Regions from separate parts of the Paenibacillus sp. FSL H8-0283 genome, predicted to be linked through region 3. Evidence: riboswitches for the same ligand, from Rfam matches in the RefSeq annotation. Region 3 holds a riboswitch; each other region holds the start of a gene.
What was found. Region 3 has a riboswitch for thiamine pyrophosphate ahead of MHI52_RS04850 (ECF transporter S component). Riboswitches for the same ligand answer to the same signal wherever they lie in the genome.

Region 1 (4,218 bases), 2.9 Mb from region 3:
ATTTAACAATACGCCATCGGCCCCAAGTTCCATCGCATAAGCAGCATCTTTTGGGGAGCGTAATCCTGCATCAACAATTACAGGTACAACGGCCTGCTCAATGATGATCTCAAGGTTATATGGATTGATGATACCTCTACCAGCTCCGATGGGAGAAGCGCCAGGCATTACAGCATGTACGCCAAGTAATTGTAGCCTTTTGGCCAGAATGACATCATCCGAAATATAAGGCAATACCGTGAAGCCCTTTTCCAGCAAAATTTCGCAAGCCTTGTACGTTTCAATCGGATCTGGGAGTAACGTCATTCCATCTCCGATGACTTCGACTTTTATCATATCACAAAGTCCTGAAGCCCGCGCAAGCTCGGCAATCCGCACCGCCTCTTCCGCAGTGGAAGCCCCTGCCGTATTCGGAAGAAGTGTGTATTTATCCAGATCCAACGTATCCAGGAAATGCTTCTGGTTACGCTCTTCCAGATTCAGACGACGAACAGCAAAGGTCAAAACTTCCGTTTCAGATGCTTCCACAGCCTGACTTTGCACTTCCAGATCCGAAAACTTGCCTGTTCCAAGCAACAATCTGGACTCAAACGTATATTTACCAATGTTCAACATCATCAACCGCCTCCTACAAAATGTACAATCTCGATTCGATCGCCTTCTCTTAATGCCGTCGTTTCATGATACTCACGGGTTAAAATATGCTTGTTCAGCTCTACAACTACAGTCTTGACTTGCAAATCAAAAGATTGGAGTAATTTATCCACACGATTCAATCTGTCTTCAATCTCCATCCGTTGACCATTAACGATGATATTCACTGCACCACTCCCTTTCTGTTCAATCGCTCAGGGCTCAGCGCCTCAATTCCGAGTTCTTCTGAGCTTTTGCCAGCGAGCAACTCAGCGATAAGCCTACCTGTTATCGCACTAAGCAAGATACCGTTGCGGTAATGTCCAAAGGCGGCAAACAACCCGGGTATACTCTTGCAAGCACCTATATAAGGCAGTCCATCAGGAGTTGCCGGTCTTACGCCTGCCCACGCTCGTATAAATTGTGCTTCCTTCATCCCAGGCACCCAGTGGGTAGCCGCTGTTAGCAGCTTCTGAACACCCTGTACAGAAACGTTCAAATCCGTTCTGCCTGGCAGACTGGTTGCCCCAAGCCAAACCTCTCCATTGGCTTTGGGAACAATATAGATATCCTCTGCATACACCGTTCTATCAGGTCTGTACCCTGCATGTTCATCTGAGAACTGAACGGCGGCTATTTCACCTTTTACCGACCACACAGGCAAGCTCAGATTCACATGTCTCATCAACTCTTCACTCTGTAATCCAGCCGCTATAATGACATGTTTGCATTTCATCTCACCGATCGATGTGGTGATCCCCTGCACGCCGTGTTCGTTTGCTTGCACACGTATATCCTGTATGTCCTCCATAACCCGTGCTCCCAATGCTTGAGCGGATTCAGCATATGCCTTCGTTAGATGGACTGGAAGAATCTCACTCTCGTAAGGTCTGTAGTAGGCTCCATACGTATCTCTGTTAAGCCATGATGCCTCCTGTTGCACAACGGAACGGTCCCACCACACCTCATCAGCAGAAGCAGACAACGCAGACTTCCGATTGTCCTTATAACTACTTAATTCACTGTATGAACGAAAAGGAGTTAGGAATCCCTGGCGTTGCAGACCAGTCTCTACCTCACTGAGTGTAGCCATTAGCACCTGTTGCTCGATAAGTAACTGCCTGCTCTGCCTGGCAAGCTTAGCCATCAAAGGATGAGCAAAATCCTCACTGTCTGCTGCCAGCATCCCAGCCGCTGCGCAAGAAGTCCCTCCTGCAATCGCCGAACGCTCCAGTAACAGCACATCCTGTCCACGGGAAGCAAGCTCATACGCAATGGCACATCCAACAACGCCTCCGCCTACAATAATCGTTTCTGCATAAATCTTATCCGGTCTATCAGTAATGATCTTTTTCATCCTCTCATCTCCTTGATTCAGCGGCTCAAACTTTCTGTAGCAACGATAGCCTGCCTTAATGATTCAGCGGCCCGATCCGGGGAATCGCTCGCCCATACATTCGAAATCACAGCGACTCCCTGTGCGCCTGCAGAGCGAATAGCGTGAATGTTTCCCGGTTCGATGCCCCCAATCGCCATGACAGGAATGGAGACACCAGAGCACACTTCAGCCAGAGCATATAATCCTCTTGGTTCAAGATCAGGCTTACTGTTGGTTGAGTAGACATGCCCGAAGAAAAGGTAATCGGCTCCCCGTTCTTCAGCGATTTTTGCCTCATCGATTGAATGAACAGATACACCCAGACGAATTCGCTGGACATTGCTTATAACAGCAGGGTTGTAGTTACGTATAGCCTCTTGCCCCCAATGTACACCGCCATAGATGTCATTCTGTGGTGGCAGTTCTGAACCATTGATAACGATGCGACAAGACGGAACGCCAACACCACGCAGACTTTCAGCCCAACCGATCTTTTGTTGCCACGAGAGTTGTTTCTCTCGTATATGGATGTAGTCCACCCATGGCCAAACGTCCTTTGCAGCTTTTACAAAAGATGCTTGATTCCCTACACCCGTAGATACAACATGCAGTTCAAATGATCCGTGTACACGTTCATGAGAAATTACCGTACTTTTCATCTCCTTCCATGCGTGAATGCTATGAAAACACAAAAAAGCCACTCCCGTAGGGGAGTGGCTGCGTATTAATTATAGGACCAGATGACTGACTGATACATACAGTTCATTTCGTGCAATAAAGCTATAGACCTTATAGCCATAACGTTATACACGCAACTGCATGTTTCAATTTACTAAGCAAGACGGTTGAATTCTTTCGAATTGCCGTTTGCTCACGTCATTCACTGAAACGCGCTCGCCACTTCCCTACGCTGGTATGATCCAGATCAGGTGCAAAGGGTCCGGAATCGCATTCTTCCATCTCAGCCACATCGTGCGGCCCCCCTAGTGTTCATATGAAGTTGTAGCCTATGTTACCATAGAAGGATTTTTTTGTCACCGTTCATTTCTATTAAGCGTTGCTTGAATTGTCTAGTTTTTCTCAGACCATTCTTCAACATTCCATGTTTTGGTAACCCAACCCTCGTAGAAATCAGGTTCATGAGATACCAGCAACACCGTTCCCTTGAATTCTTGCAAGGCACGCTGTAACTCAGCTTTAGCTGTGACATCCAAATGGTTCGTCGGCTCATCGAATAGAATCCAGTTGCTTTCACGCATCAAGAGTTTGCATAAACGAACCTTGGCTTGCTCTCCACCACTCAGCATGTTAAGCGGACGGGTAATGTGCTCATTTTTCAACCCGCAGCGAGCGAGATGACCCCTGACTTCATTCTGGGTCAAATGTGAAAACTCATTCCAGACATCCTCAATCGGCGTGATATTCCCAGCTCGAACTTCCTGCTCAAAATAGGCCGTTTCGAGATAATCTCCCAAGAAAGTCTTTCCACTGAGTGGAGATATTCTTCCCAAGATCGTCTTCAGCAGTGTCGATTTACCCACACCATTACAGCCTACGATGGCAATTTTCTCACCACGTTCAATAGTCATTGTCATTTTAGGTAGCAAAGGATACGTATATCCAATTTCAAAATCAATACCCTCAAAGACCGTTTTGCTGCTCGCACGGGCATCCTTGAATTTGAACGTTGGTTTGGCCGCTTCATCTGGACGATCAATTCGATCAATCTTATCCAGCTGCTTCTCGCGGCTCTTCGCTCGACCAGAAGTTGAAGCACGTGCCTTGTTACGCTGAATGAAATCTTCCTGTTTCTTGATGTACTCTTGCTGTTTCTCGTACGCATCAATATGCTGGGCTTTATTCATATCAGCCATCTCAAGGAACTTGTTATAGTTCGCTGCATATCGCGTTAATTTGGCAAATTCCAAATGATAAATGACATTTACGACTTCATTCATGAATTCCGTGTCATGGGAGATTAACAGAAACGCGTGCGGGTAGTCCTTCAGGTAACGTGACAACCATTCAATGTGTTCTACATCCAGATAGTTGGTCGGCTCATCCAGCAAAAGAGCTGTAGGTTTCTCGAGCAGAAGCTTAGCAAGAAGCACCTTGGTACGTTGTCCACCACTTAGAGCTGCGACATCTCGATCAAGACCAATTGCAGACAAACCAAGACCATTGGCCATCTCTTCCACTTTTACGTC
Region 2 (4,218 bases), 2.6 Mb from region 3:
ATGAGAAGTCTTACAACAACCAGGCTATGCTGTTTGATTCAGCCCTTAAGGCCAAAAAAGCATACTGGGGACTTGTGGATGAATCCAGCTTGCCTGTGTTGACACAGAGAGCCGTCTCACTTTCGGGTAAACCGGATATCAAAAAACAGTCACAAGATCCGCTCTGGAACAAAGCGGTGTCTACTCCACTGAAGGGTGACTCTGCGGGATCAGCCAGTTTCCGCACCTTATGGGATCATAGTAACCTGTATATCCTCGTGGATGTTCAGGATGCGAAGGCAGATGTGAATGACAAAGTAGATATCTTTGTTGATCTCAATAATGGCAAGACCACTTCATATGAAGTAGATGACCGACATGTAATCATTAAGCGGTCGGGCAAAGCTGAGGGCGTGGAGAAGCGTTCATATCGTGTACGCGAGACCAAAGCCGGATATCAGGTTGAATTGTCCATTCCGTGGGGTGGTATCCAAGTCGGATCAGAATATGAAGCCGGATTGGATATCCGTGTGACTGATGGCGGTTCAAGTGGGACACAACCTTATAATCCACTGTACTGGAATGATCGAACACAATCTCAGGAACAGGATACAAGCAAATACGGCGTGATTCAGCTTGCCCCTATGCCCAAATCTGCACAAGCTGTACAAGGGATTGTTCAGATTGATGGGAAGAAAGACACATCATGGAATAAGGCTGCACCGATTGAAGTAAACCGGTTGAACCAAAGCGAAGGTGCAGAGGCAGTGGCTCGCGCAATGTGGTCAGGTGAATATCTATACCTGCTGATCGACGTCACTGATCCAAACATCATCACAGATAGCATCAACCCATGGGATCAGGATTCGGTTGAGATTTTCCTGGACGAGAATCACCAGCGCACACCGTATTTTCAATATGATGATGCCCAGTTCAGAATCAGTGCAGACAATGTAGGAACCTTTGCAGGGGGTGCCTCACCTGGACGCCTTGTAAGTGCTGTGAAGAAAACAAATAAAGGATATCTCGTAGAAGCCCGAATCCAGTTACATTCACTGACGCCCAAAACAGGAAATGTTCTCGGTTTCGAGCTTCAAATTAACGACAACCAGGGCGGAGGTAAGCAGAGCGTAGCCAAGTGGAATGATACGACCAATGAGAGCTGGAGAAACACTTCCCAGTACGGAATACTCACTTTTGTCGGAAAGAACAAACTCGGACATTAAACCATCGGCAGTAGTTGCAAGAATAGAAAACATCATAACAGTGGCTAAAACTCAACCATTGTTGTGATGGTTTTCATCGTTTACATACGTCACCAAAGGTGATGAGGGGCGATACAATCTGCCTTGACTATATTTAACAGCCCTTGATATACTAAATGGATGTTATTTTTTCTTTTATGGGAATAAGAAAGTAATCAACTACATACAACCGTTTGCGAGGGAGCCTTAACCGGCTGAGAGGGTGTTAAACCGACCTTACCTGACTTGGATAATGCCAACGTAGGGATGCAACGATGAAACACTGTACTTGGGTAGCTCATGCGAACCCCCTTGTTTTAGTGTATTTGTCTGCGAAACATCCTATGGATGTTTCGTTTTTTTGTTTTTAATACGTACATTATGAATTGGAGGAACACATGTTGACTATTTCAGAGAGACTATATCAGGCAGCACAGCCCGTGTGGAAGGAATGTCTCGAGCATCCCTTTGTTAAAGGAATCGGAGATGGTTCCTTACCGGTTGAACAATTTCGTTATTATTTGCTGCAAGACTACTTGTACCTGTTCGATTATGCCCGTGTATTTGCACTAGGTATCGTCAAGTCGCACGACCCCAAATTGATGCAGTTTTTTAGTAAAAACGTAGATAACATCCTGAATGGTGAAATGAAAATTCATCGTTCTTATATGGAGCGATTAGGAATTACAGAGGATCATGTGTTCCAGGTAAAACCTGCACTGAAAAATGCAGCCTATACTAACTATATGCTCTCTATTTCCCATGCGGGTGGCATAGCAGAAGTACTTGTATCCATTCTGGCCTGCTCATGGAGCTATGCGGAGATTGGTCAAGTCCTTGCTCAAAAGCCAGGTGCAGCTGATCATCCTTTTTATGGAGAGTGGATCACAGGATATGCTTCCTCTGAATACAACAGCAACAATCAATCCCTAGTGACGTTAACGGATAAGCTATTAGAAGGCTGTAGCGAGGGAACGTACCAACGGATGGAAGATATTTTCGTGATGTGCAGTCGCTTTGAGCTTGATTTTTGGGAGATGTCATGGAGGTTGGAGCCTTGAGTTCACTAATAGTTAATTCAATTAGCGAGCAGCGTCCATAAACAGTCTCAGGATGAAAAATAAGTAGATTTAAGTAAAGGAACGCTTGTATATGCGTGTTTCGTGACGATGCCAAAAAAAGGGCGGAGTGTATCCGCCTTTTTTATTGTTGAAATTCTTGACACAGGAACATTTTGTTCACTGAAGTCTCTAGCTAAAATCAAAAAGGGTGTCAGGACGGAATGTTCATAGCAGTCTGAATATTTTTCAGATCGAGCTGAATTTGCTCTGCAATATGGTAAGGGTGGTATAAGCCATGCTGCACCATGTAATTTGATATCTTTTCATGAGAGTCTATGGCTTCATCGAGCTGTTTCATCAAAATTTGTTTGATTTCGGGGGTGGCACATTCGGTCACAGCCATGGCGTAGTTTCTGACACCGCTCTTGGCGTTCATCAAAAAATCCATTGCGATCACGTCATCGGTCAGCGTATTAAGACCAGTCATGTGTTCTAATATTGGGTTCATTTTTTTATCTCCTATACAGTCGCTTTAGACAGCACTCCACCGAGCTCCTGAAGCTGCTGTTGTGATAATGTCGCATCTTGTTGCAAAATTTGCTTGAGCTCCGGGTCGGTTACCAGAGCTTGCATGGTCTTGGATTTTGTCATGCAAACCGTCTTGAACGCAGCTATTTCATGCACCTCGAGCATCTCATGCAAAGCGTATGTGGAATCCATTCAGATTGTCCTCCCATGTATCAATTCATATTTAAGGCTTTAAGATGACTTTAATGCAATCGTCCGTTTTTGTATCGAACACTTCATAGCCCCGCTTGGCCTCGCTGAGCGGAATGACGTGCGTAACAATGTCCCCAGGGTCCACTTTGCCAGACGTAACCAACTCGTACATGTATGGCATGTAGTGAATGACCGGAGCTTGTCCGGAACGGATATTCACGTTTCGCTGCATGATGTCACCGAGCGGGAATCCGTTATAACGTCCGCCGTATACACCAGTGACTTGAATGGTGCCACCTTTGCGGACAGCCTGAGATGCAATGATAAATGCACTCATGGTGCCGCCTTGCAGTTTCATACCGCTGGCTAGAAATTCAAGATCGCTCATCTTGCCGTCCATTCCTACCGCATCAATCACGACATCGGCGCCGCCTTTGGTCATTTCCTTGAGAGTGTTCCCAATATTCTTATCCTGTTCGAAGTTTACGATTTCCACATTGTTTGTTCGCTTTGCATGCTTTAAGCGGTAATCGACATAGTCGACGGCTATGACCCGCTTAGCTCCTTTCAGCCAGCAGAACTTCTGGGCCAGGAGTCCGACCGGACCGCAGCCGAGCACGATGACTGTATCACCATTCTTAACGCCGGCGTTATCTACGCTCCAGAATGCCGTCGTCATGGCATCGGCGATCAAGCTTAGCTTTTCGTCCGGTTGTTCGCAGTTTTCAGGGATCTTAAAGTGGGTAAAATTGGCAAATGGGACCCGTAAATATTCGGCTTGCCCGCCGGGATATCCGCCGGTCGTTCCGGAGTAGCCGAAATATGCGCCCATATCCCCGTGTTCGTTTGAATTGTCACATTGGCTTTCCAGCTGATTTTTGCAAAAAAAGCATTCTCCGCATGCGATGTTAAACGGAATGATCACACGGTCACCTTTTTTTACCTTGGTCACGCCAGGACCTACTTCTTCTACGATCCCCATCGGCTCATGCCCGATGACATAGTTTTCCTGAAGGTTAGGGATCATCCCGTGAATAAGATGAAGGTCAGAACCGCAAATGGCGGTACTGGTGATCTTTACGATCATATCGTCCGGTTTCACAATCTTCGCATCCGGCACCTCTTTGACCACGACATTTTTAACCCCTTGATACGTTACCGCCTTCATGCTTTATGTCCTCCAATATGTTCATCTGGGGTCCGATCAAACATCC
Region 3 (4,218 bases):
ATTCAACATATGATCAGTCCTGACAAGTCTTTCTTCCGTTGTCAGCCTGCCCCCCAGCAATGAGAATTCCACTTCTTCCGCGACCGTGTTGGTCACAAATTGAAACTCCGGGTTCTGAAATACAAACGCAATTCGATCTGCAAGCTGCTCCGTTTTGCCAGAAGGCTGACCTTCCACCTCATAATGACCTGTTGTTTTCAGGATATTCATCAGAGATAACAACAATGAACTCTTGCCAGCTCCATTAGCTCCGACAATACCAATCCAGTCTCCATGCCATACCTTGGCCTGCTCCACCTGAATGAAAGGTGTTTTCCCACGCCATCCAGTGAACTGCTGCAAGTCCAGTGCAGGCAGATAGGCGGGAGATACAGGCGAAAAGGATGAGTCGTGAGATATGGGGGATATACCCGGTGTATCGGATAAGCCAGACGATTGCTGTGCTTCCAAACTTGAGATGCCGTGGTCCACACACACTTGAAGCTCTCCAGAAGTACTTCCCTCTTCTTCCTTAGCTGCCCGCTCTTGCTCCTCCCATATGCCTGGATACCAGATCCCATAAGCCTTCAGCTTGCCCCGTTCATCCGTAAATACCTGCTGTGCTGGCCCATCCGCCACAATCTTTCCTTCAGGTGATAACACAATGATGCGATCGACCATATCTACAATCTTGTTTATTTTGTGTTCAACGATGATGATCGTTTTGTCACTGGCGATTCGTTTGACGGTATCCCACACCTGGGAAGTCCCCTCATCATCCAGCAGTGCAGTGGGTTCATCCAAAAACAATACCTCCGGGTCCATGGCAAGCATCGAAGCAATCGCAAGACGCTGCTTCATCCCCTGAGACATGGACTGGATCAATACACGATTCTGTTCAAAGGATAACCCCACTTGTTTCAGATAATATTCAATCAGAGCAGGCATCTCTTCACGCGGAATATTTCGGTTTTCCAGAACAAATGCGATCTCTTCATCTGTAAATGACATACAGAACTGGGTATCCGGATCTTGAAAGACCACTCCTGCTTTGGCGGGAATCTGAATATCATCACATTTCATCGGAATCTCAACCGAACGTGGTATCAGACCGCTCAGAATTTGCAATAACGTTGATTTACCGGAGCCACTTGGGCCAAGCAACAGCACTTTCTCTCCTTGACGCACAGAAAGAGACAAGCCTTGAAATACCAAGGCTTTCTCTCCCGGGAACTTGCATCTTAGATTTGTCACACTTACCGCTTGCGAATTCTCTTCCCCGTTCATCTAATCCAGTGCCTCATAATCTTGTTTGGATACCGGTCTGAGTGAACGCGTTACACCGGTTAGTTCCAATGCTTTGGCAAGATAATAAGCAAACACTCCAGCAATCAGAATACTTCCAATGAAGCGGAATCCGATAAATAGCGTATAATTCCACGCCGAGAGTGAATCAATATACCCGTACTGGTAATCCAGCAAAAGCGAAGCCGCTGCGGCTCCTATGGCTGCAAGACAGGTGACAAACAGATTGGTTTTACGATACAAAAATGCGGCGAAGAATATCTCGGCTCCCAATCCTTGCAACAGACCGTATACAAGTGTGGACATGCCCCATTCACTACCCAGAAAAGCACTTACCGTTGAAGCCGCAACTTCGGCAAGAATAGCCACACCTGGTTTACGAATGATAACAAAAGCAAACGTGCCCGCCATAAACCACATGCCGTAGATCATCTGCTCCGCATGAACACCAAATGGTTTCATCAAGTCATATGTAGGTCCCCATATCTTGTAAATTACCCCAAACACTACTGCGATCACGATGGTTACCAGAATATCCGTTAGTTTCAATCGCTTGTTGCCTGCTGTTGTTGCCATGTTCTCTACGTCCTTCCTTTATTCCCTGTGGGGGTTATCATAATAACGAAAAAGCCTCCCCGGTTCCGGGCAGGCCTTACGTACAGTGTACAATCCTCACAATGATGTAATGGATGGATGTCGAAAATACGGAATATCAACCAGCACCCCTCCGTCATGGCAGATACACCACCACAGTTCAAAGAGGTCTGTTGTTCATCCACGTTCATTCCCACAATTCACCCTTACATATCGCAAATCCATGTTCTCTACGCTGGCATTACCCAGATCAGATGTACGGTCAGCGGCACAAGGCCACTCTCTCAGCCCAACTTCATTGAGCTCCCGGTTCACTTATTTCATTGCTTCTAATGTACATCAGATGGGTATTTGTGGCAATCCCTAGAAAAATCATCATGCTTCATTTGGGGTAATAGGGGAAATAATCTGATGGTTCACTTTCCATAATATGAAACATTTAGGTTATGTGGTCCGTCTTAAACATTAGAAGGGAGATTGATAGTGATGAAAGATTACAATTCTATTTGGCAGCTTAAAACATGGAAAATGGTCCTTGCCGCTTCGATACTCACCGCAGGCACGGCACCTGCCTTACTCTCATCCACTGTGGCGGAAGCCGCAGCAACTAAACCTAAACCGACAGCTTATATTAACAATGTTCAAGCTCAATATGATGTTGTCATACGGCAGGGTATTACGTACGTGGCATTGACGGAGCTTCAATTCCTCGGCAACTATACGTTTGGTTACAATAACAAAACAAAAGAGATCAGCATTAGCACAGGCAGCGATAAGTATGTCCTTACACCTAACAGCAAAACAATGAAGAAAAACGGTCAGAATGCGACATTATCCTCAGCGCCGATTCTGGTGAATGGTAAAGCGATGCTTCCGCTCCGTGCCATCGGTGAAGCTTTTGGTGCCAAGGTGCAGTGGAACCAGAAGGCCAAGGAAGCCTATATTTACACTACCGATGCTACGATTGTAAAAGAATATAACAGTTCCGATCTGACTGTGACGCGTGAAGCCGCACTGCATCTGCCACGCTTCTCTGAACTGGGACAAGCACGTCTGGACATTCGCAATCCTTTGGGTCCGGTGGATTCATCCATTGAATACATCTTTGAGCAAGGTAAAAAAGATCGTTTTTTCGTTGTTGAGGATAACGATCTGATCAGTTATTATATCCTTAAAAATGGAAGTGCACTGTTACAATGGCAGGCTAACATCAGCAAAAATGCCGGAACCATCGGTGACCTGTTCTTTATTAAAAACAAAGCCGTTGCTGAAGCAGGGACTCGTCCTTCCGTAACAGGTCAAACACTCGTATCATTCAAGTACTCTCGCATGCTTGAAGAAACCTCTTACGAGATCATGAACAAATTGGGCTCTATTGATACCGGTTCTGTTGTCCCCGAGAAAGGCAAAGTCATCGTTGAAGTTCCGGGAGAGAAATAGTCTGAGCATCCTCTATAAGACATTGCTCAGCAGAAATTATCACATCTGCATTACAAAGAGCGCCCTCAAAGTCATTGTGGCAATGACCTTGGGACGCTCTTTTTGGCGTTATATTTTAACTTCAAATCACAAGTGGAGCTTAACTTTTACCAACTCCAGCGATTCAATCTCCTGTTTAATATTGCGTATTGCCGGATTGACTGGTCTTACCTGAAGCAAATCCCTTGAATAGGGTTGGCACTTTGGAATAACGGGTATTCGTAATTTTCCCTTGTGATGTGCTGCTGTCTGTACGCATAATCGAATCTTTCACATTGGAAATGTTGGAGTTATCCAGCGTCATGTTAACTGCAAAGGAAGTTCCACCATTTTGGCGAACCAGTTTGCCAATATCATCTGCACGGAAATTTTTGATGTTAATTGTTCCAGCTGCATTCATCTGGAACACTTTATCATAAGCCTTATACGCTGCCCCACCGGTAATGTTAACCGTTCCGGCAGACTTCAATGTCAGTGCATCCTCGCCCACGTCCTGCCAGACCACATTCGATATATTACAGTTGCCATAACAGTGAACACCATCAGCAGCTGGTGATCCAATGTTTACGTTTTTGAGCGTGGCCCCTGCCTCCAGACGGAAGACTGGCTTCTGATTTTCTGCTTGAGATCCGTCGCCCAGTGTGGAAGGATTGGCTACAAATGTTTTACCTTGGCCGTCATAGGTCGTGCCCTTTGGAACCACAATGGTTGAATTTACAACCGTAGGCGCAGCCGCAGCCGGAACTGCACCAAATATAGAAGCAACCAAACCAGCGGACAGTAACAACGTCAACATTTTTTTCATAACTTTATTCCTCCCTTATTCTCTCGTTTTTTGGTAGTGTACAGCCTGGGCTTGTA
Region 4 (4,218 bases), 310 kb from region 3:
GGCTGCCATCTGCTGCCGGGAACGTGATGTCTTCGTACTTCATGTTCTTGGCCTGCATTGGATTGGAGAAGACCGGCGCTACAGTAGGATTGGATAATACCCATGCGATATAACCATGCAATGCGATAAAACAAAACAGTAGAAAAAATACAACGGAGAGCAGCAACGCTACGATAATATGTTTGAACCGAATCAGCCTCGGTGATAGGGAAGAGGGCAGATCGGACACTTTTGTTTGCAGCGGGGCTTCGCTCTGGGATGATTGATACATGAATGCCCCTCCTTTGAAGTTCAGTTGAAGATAACAACGACATGTAAAGAGAATTGCGTCGATTTCAGAGCCTGCTTCAGAGCGATATCTTAATGTAATATATCTTTATCGTATGTTCCAATATAGTCAAAGTCAATTGATTGAGGGCATTTGTTACGCAATTGTTATATAGTTCTTAAGATATATGGGTAAGATTACCTTAGTGTGTAAATTACAGGGGATTAAGTCTTATAAAAAGGAAAAATTTACACGTTGGCCTATTTTGATTTTGGCTCTTTTTGGTTTACAGATGAGACCGTTTCTCATATAATTTATGTAACCAAGTTTCATGTGATGAAACATGAGGAGGGCATTATGCCATGGAAGATCGCAAGTTAACCGTCCGGGCTGTGGAACGGGCGCTGGATATATTATTATGTTTTACCACACGCAGTGATCTGGGACTCACCGAAATTGCCAGCCAGATCGGCCTGCACAAAAGTACAGTCCACCGCTTGATGGCTACGCTGGAGGATCGAGGGTTCGTGATCCGCGATGCAGCAACAGAGAAGTACCGACTTGGCATCCGAATCTGGGAGCTGTCAGCTCATATGTCCCGCAGTGATGATCCCGCTATTCTGCTGTTGCCTGCGATGGAGCGACTGAGAGATCGATTGGGGGAGACCGTGAGTCTGTACCTGCGTGATGGCAGTGAACGGATTCGGATTCAGGCTGTGCAAAGTGATCAGGCGATTCGCCGAGTTGCCCCCGTTGGTGTTAGACTGCCGCTGTCTGTGGGCGCTTCCAGCAAAGTCCTGATGGCGTTTGCCACGGACGAGGATCGTGAAGAACTGATGAACGGGCCTGAATGGCCGGTGTTTATTGATCCGGCAGTGTATTTGGCGCAAATGGGAGATATCCGGGATAACGGATATGCGACGAGTTATGAGGAACGTGAGCCGGGAGCTGCCGCGGTATCTGTACCGATTATGGATCGCAGAGGCAATATTGCAGCTGCGCTCTCGGTCTCAGGACCTGTCAGTCGACTCTCGCAGGAGACATTGCATGAATACGCACCTGTGTTGAAGGATGCTGCTACGCAAATGGGGCTCATGTTATCCTGATGTTGAGGTAAGTTTTTTCTCCAATAGAGTTTGATTATTTGGAATATAAAGGTTGTTTTTATGTTCCGGTTGCGCTACTCTGTAATGGACGGCCCAACGGGGCCAGCTTCATTGAATATGAACAGCGGCTTATGTAAGCCGCAACTTATTAACGTTACTGGGGGAGTCCGAATTGTCCGGACTGAGACGGAATCGCATGAGATTCCGGACCCTTTGCACCTGATCTGGATCATACCAGCGTAGGGAAGTAATCGGCGATATGACCACAACCACCACATGATGTGACCCTTGTAGGGCTCCGTTAAGGAGCTGCATAAAGGTGCATTATTGGTGATGGACATAAAAGTCGGTTCCTTCGGGGACCGGCTTTTTTATATACAGGGAACGGGCGATATAGTGCGGACTCTATGGGCTTCTTTTTCACTAACCTGCAAAAGTGGGCTTGGATGATGAGAGAGAAGTCACCATAGATCTATGATCTGTGGTAGCCTCTGTTCTGTTGTTAACTGTACATGAAAAGTGTCTCCCCTGGTCTGGTGTAGGATCGCTTTTTTCTTCTCTGCATTGCGCATGATTTGGGACAGGTACGTAAGCGAGCTAATGATGAAACCAACCAAACCAAGCGAATGAACACTGAGGAGGAGACAAGCGAACATGAGTACAGGAAATCAAACGGGACAACAAGCGACGGAGCAGGGACATAACGATCAGCAGGTGGAAAAAGAAACAGGAGCGGCCGGACGGGTTCAGCCCTTTCCCGGTAGCCGCAAAGTCTACATTCAGGGCTCACGGCCGGACATTGCTGTACCGGAGCGTGAGATAGCCCTTCATGACACGAATACTCCCCAAGGAGTGGAGCATAACGAACCGCTGCGTGTCTACGATACGAGCGGCCCCATGACCGATCCCGAATTTCATGCGGATATCCGCGCAGGTCTGCCAGCTCTGCGCACTCGTTGGATCACAGAGCGTGGCGATGTTGAAGCTTATCAGGGCCGTATGGTTAAACCGGAGGATAACGGACTGAAGCCCGGAGGGAAGAGAGCCGGCGCTGAAGAGTACCCCGGATTACGTGGCAAACCGCTGCGGGCACAGCCAGAACGCTGCGTGACTCAGATGCACTACGCGAGACAGGGAGTCATTACGGCTGAGATGGAATTCGCCGCCATTCGTGAAGGCGTGGAGCCGGAATTTGTGAGACAGGAGCTGGCGAGTGGACGGGCCATTCTGCCATCCAACATCAATCACCCGGAGAGTGAGCCGATGTTGATCGGTCGTCATTTTCACGTGAAGATCAATGCCAACATAGGTAACTCGGCCGTATCTTCCTCCATCGAGGAAGAGGTGGAGAAGATGACTTGGGCGGTACGCTGGGGATCGGATACGGTGATGGATCTGTCCACAGGCAAAAACATTCATACCACCCGGGAATGGATCATCCGTAATTCACCTGTGCCGATTGGTACGGTGCCGCTGTATCAGGCGCTGGAGAAGGTGAATGGCGAAGCGGAAGCGCTGACCTGGGAGTTGTACCGTGACACACTCATTGAGCAGGCAGAGCAGGGCGTGGACTACTTTACGATTCATGCAGGTGTACTGCTACGTTATATCCCGATGACGGCCAAGCGGATGACAGGTATTGTGTCCCGGGGCGGGTCCATTATGGCAGCATGGTGTCTGGCGCATCATCAGGAGAATTTTTTGTACACCCATTTTGAAGAAATCTGTGAGATTATGAAAAGGTATGATGTAGCGTTTTCGCTGGGAGATGGACTCCGTCCAGGTAGTATCTATGATGCCAATGACGAAGCTCAGATGGCGGAACTGGCTACGCTCGGGGAACTGACGCAGATCGCATGGAAGCATGATGTGCAGGTGATGATCGAAGGTCCGGGGCATGTGCCGATGCACAAGATCAAAGAGAATGTGGACTTGCAGATGGAGATCTGTAAAGAAGCACCGTTCTACACACTTGGGCCGCTGACGACCGACATTGCCCCGGGTTACGATCACATCACATCCGCCATTGGGGCAGCCATGATTGGCTGGTTCGGCACGTCCATGCTCTGTTATGTTACGCCAAAAGAACATTTGGGCCTGCCCAACAAGGATGATGTGCGGGAAGGGGTCATCGCCTACAAGATTGCGGCCCACGCCGCCGATTTGGCGAAAGGTCATCCGCGTGCCCAGCGCCGCGATGATGCATTGTCCAAGGCACGCTTTGAGTTCCGTTGGCGTGACCAGTTCAACCTGTCACTGGACCCTGAACGTGCGCTGTCCTACCATGATGAGACGCTGCCAGCAGAAGGAGCCAAAGAAGCTCATTTCTGCTCCATGTGCGGACCAAAGTTCTGTAGCATGCGCATCACGCAGGACATTCGTGCCTTTGCCGCAGACAAAGGATTGTCCGAGAATGAGGCTGTAGCTGCCGGGATGCAGGAAAAGGCCGAGGAATATCGGACACGGTCCTAGGCGCCGATACAGCGCAAGCTGGGCAGTCTGACATCGTTTGAAGGTGAGAATACTGCTATCATGTCGTCTTCTTCATCTTATTGATCAGCTTCCTGATACTTTTTATCAGCATTATGGTTGATTGTCTAGCAGATGTTTAATAAAATGAATGTAAGTAAACACCAATAAGAGTAGCCAGGCCAATGGCTACTCCTGCACAGCATTTGCGGTGGGTATTCCTCCGAGTGCAGCAAGTTCAGATGAAGTGACCCGTCAGGCCGTCAACCTGTGGCGGGTCACTTCTTTTTACGATCGATGTATGTCAGGAGCGCAATAATTAACATCGCGAACACGATTACGTCGTTAAAAGAGAAGTTCATAGGATCACCTCCC

Region 1: linked by a shared signal. The riboswitch ahead of MHI52_RS17885 (thiamine phosphate synthase) and the one ahead of MHI52_RS04850 (ECF transporter S component) in region 3 are both predicted to bind thiamine pyrophosphate.
Region 2: linked by a shared signal. The riboswitch ahead of tenA (thiaminase II) and the one ahead of MHI52_RS04850 (ECF transporter S component) in region 3 are both predicted to bind thiamine pyrophosphate.
Region 4: linked by a shared signal. The riboswitch ahead of thiC (phosphomethylpyrimidine synthase ThiC) and the one ahead of MHI52_RS04850 (ECF transporter S component) in region 3 are both predicted to bind thiamine pyrophosphate.

What each region holds. Positions count from the first base shown of each region.
Region 1 covers NZ_CP150295.1:4,000,912-4,005,129, forward strand. The annotation lists gene MHI52_RS17870 (thiazole synthase) at 1-615, opposite strand, end outside; gene thiS (sulfur carrier protein ThiS) at 618-821, opposite strand; gene thiO (glycine oxidase ThiO) at 818-1,990, opposite strand; gene MHI52_RS17885 (thiamine phosphate synthase) at 2,008-2,670, opposite strand; TPP riboswitch at 2,897-3,006, opposite strand; gene MHI52_RS17890 (ABC-F family ATP-binding cassette domain-containing protein) at 3,082-4,218, opposite strand, start outside.
Region 2 covers NZ_CP150295.1:3,647,804-3,652,021, forward strand. The annotation lists gene MHI52_RS16295 (endo-1,4-beta-xylanase) at 1-1,205, shown strand, start outside; TPP riboswitch at 1,412-1,509, shown strand; gene tenA (thiaminase II) at 1,622-2,284, shown strand; gene MHI52_RS16305 (spore coat protein) at 2,496-2,792, opposite strand; gene MHI52_RS16310 (hypothetical protein) at 2,804-3,004, opposite strand; gene MHI52_RS16315 (zinc-dependent alcohol dehydrogenase) at 3,036-4,172, opposite strand; gene MHI52_RS16320 (spore coat protein) at 4,169-4,218, opposite strand, start outside.
Region 3 covers NZ_CP150295.1:1,064,522-1,068,739, reverse strand. The annotation lists gene MHI52_RS04855 (ABC transporter ATP-binding protein) at 1-1,266, opposite strand, end outside; gene MHI52_RS04850 (ECF transporter S component) at 1,267-1,860, opposite strand; TPP riboswitch at 2,089-2,199, opposite strand; gene MHI52_RS04845 (copper amine oxidase N-terminal domain-containing protein) at 2,365-3,318, shown strand; gene MHI52_RS04840 (pectate lyase) at 3,494-4,162, opposite strand.
Region 4 covers NZ_CP150295.1:754,892-759,109, forward strand. The annotation lists gene MHI52_RS03545 (alpha/beta hydrolase) at 1-271, opposite strand, end outside; gene MHI52_RS03550 (IclR family transcriptional regulator) at 631-1,374, shown strand; TPP riboswitch at 1,524-1,637, shown strand; gene thiC (phosphomethylpyrimidine synthase ThiC) at 2,029-3,846, shown strand.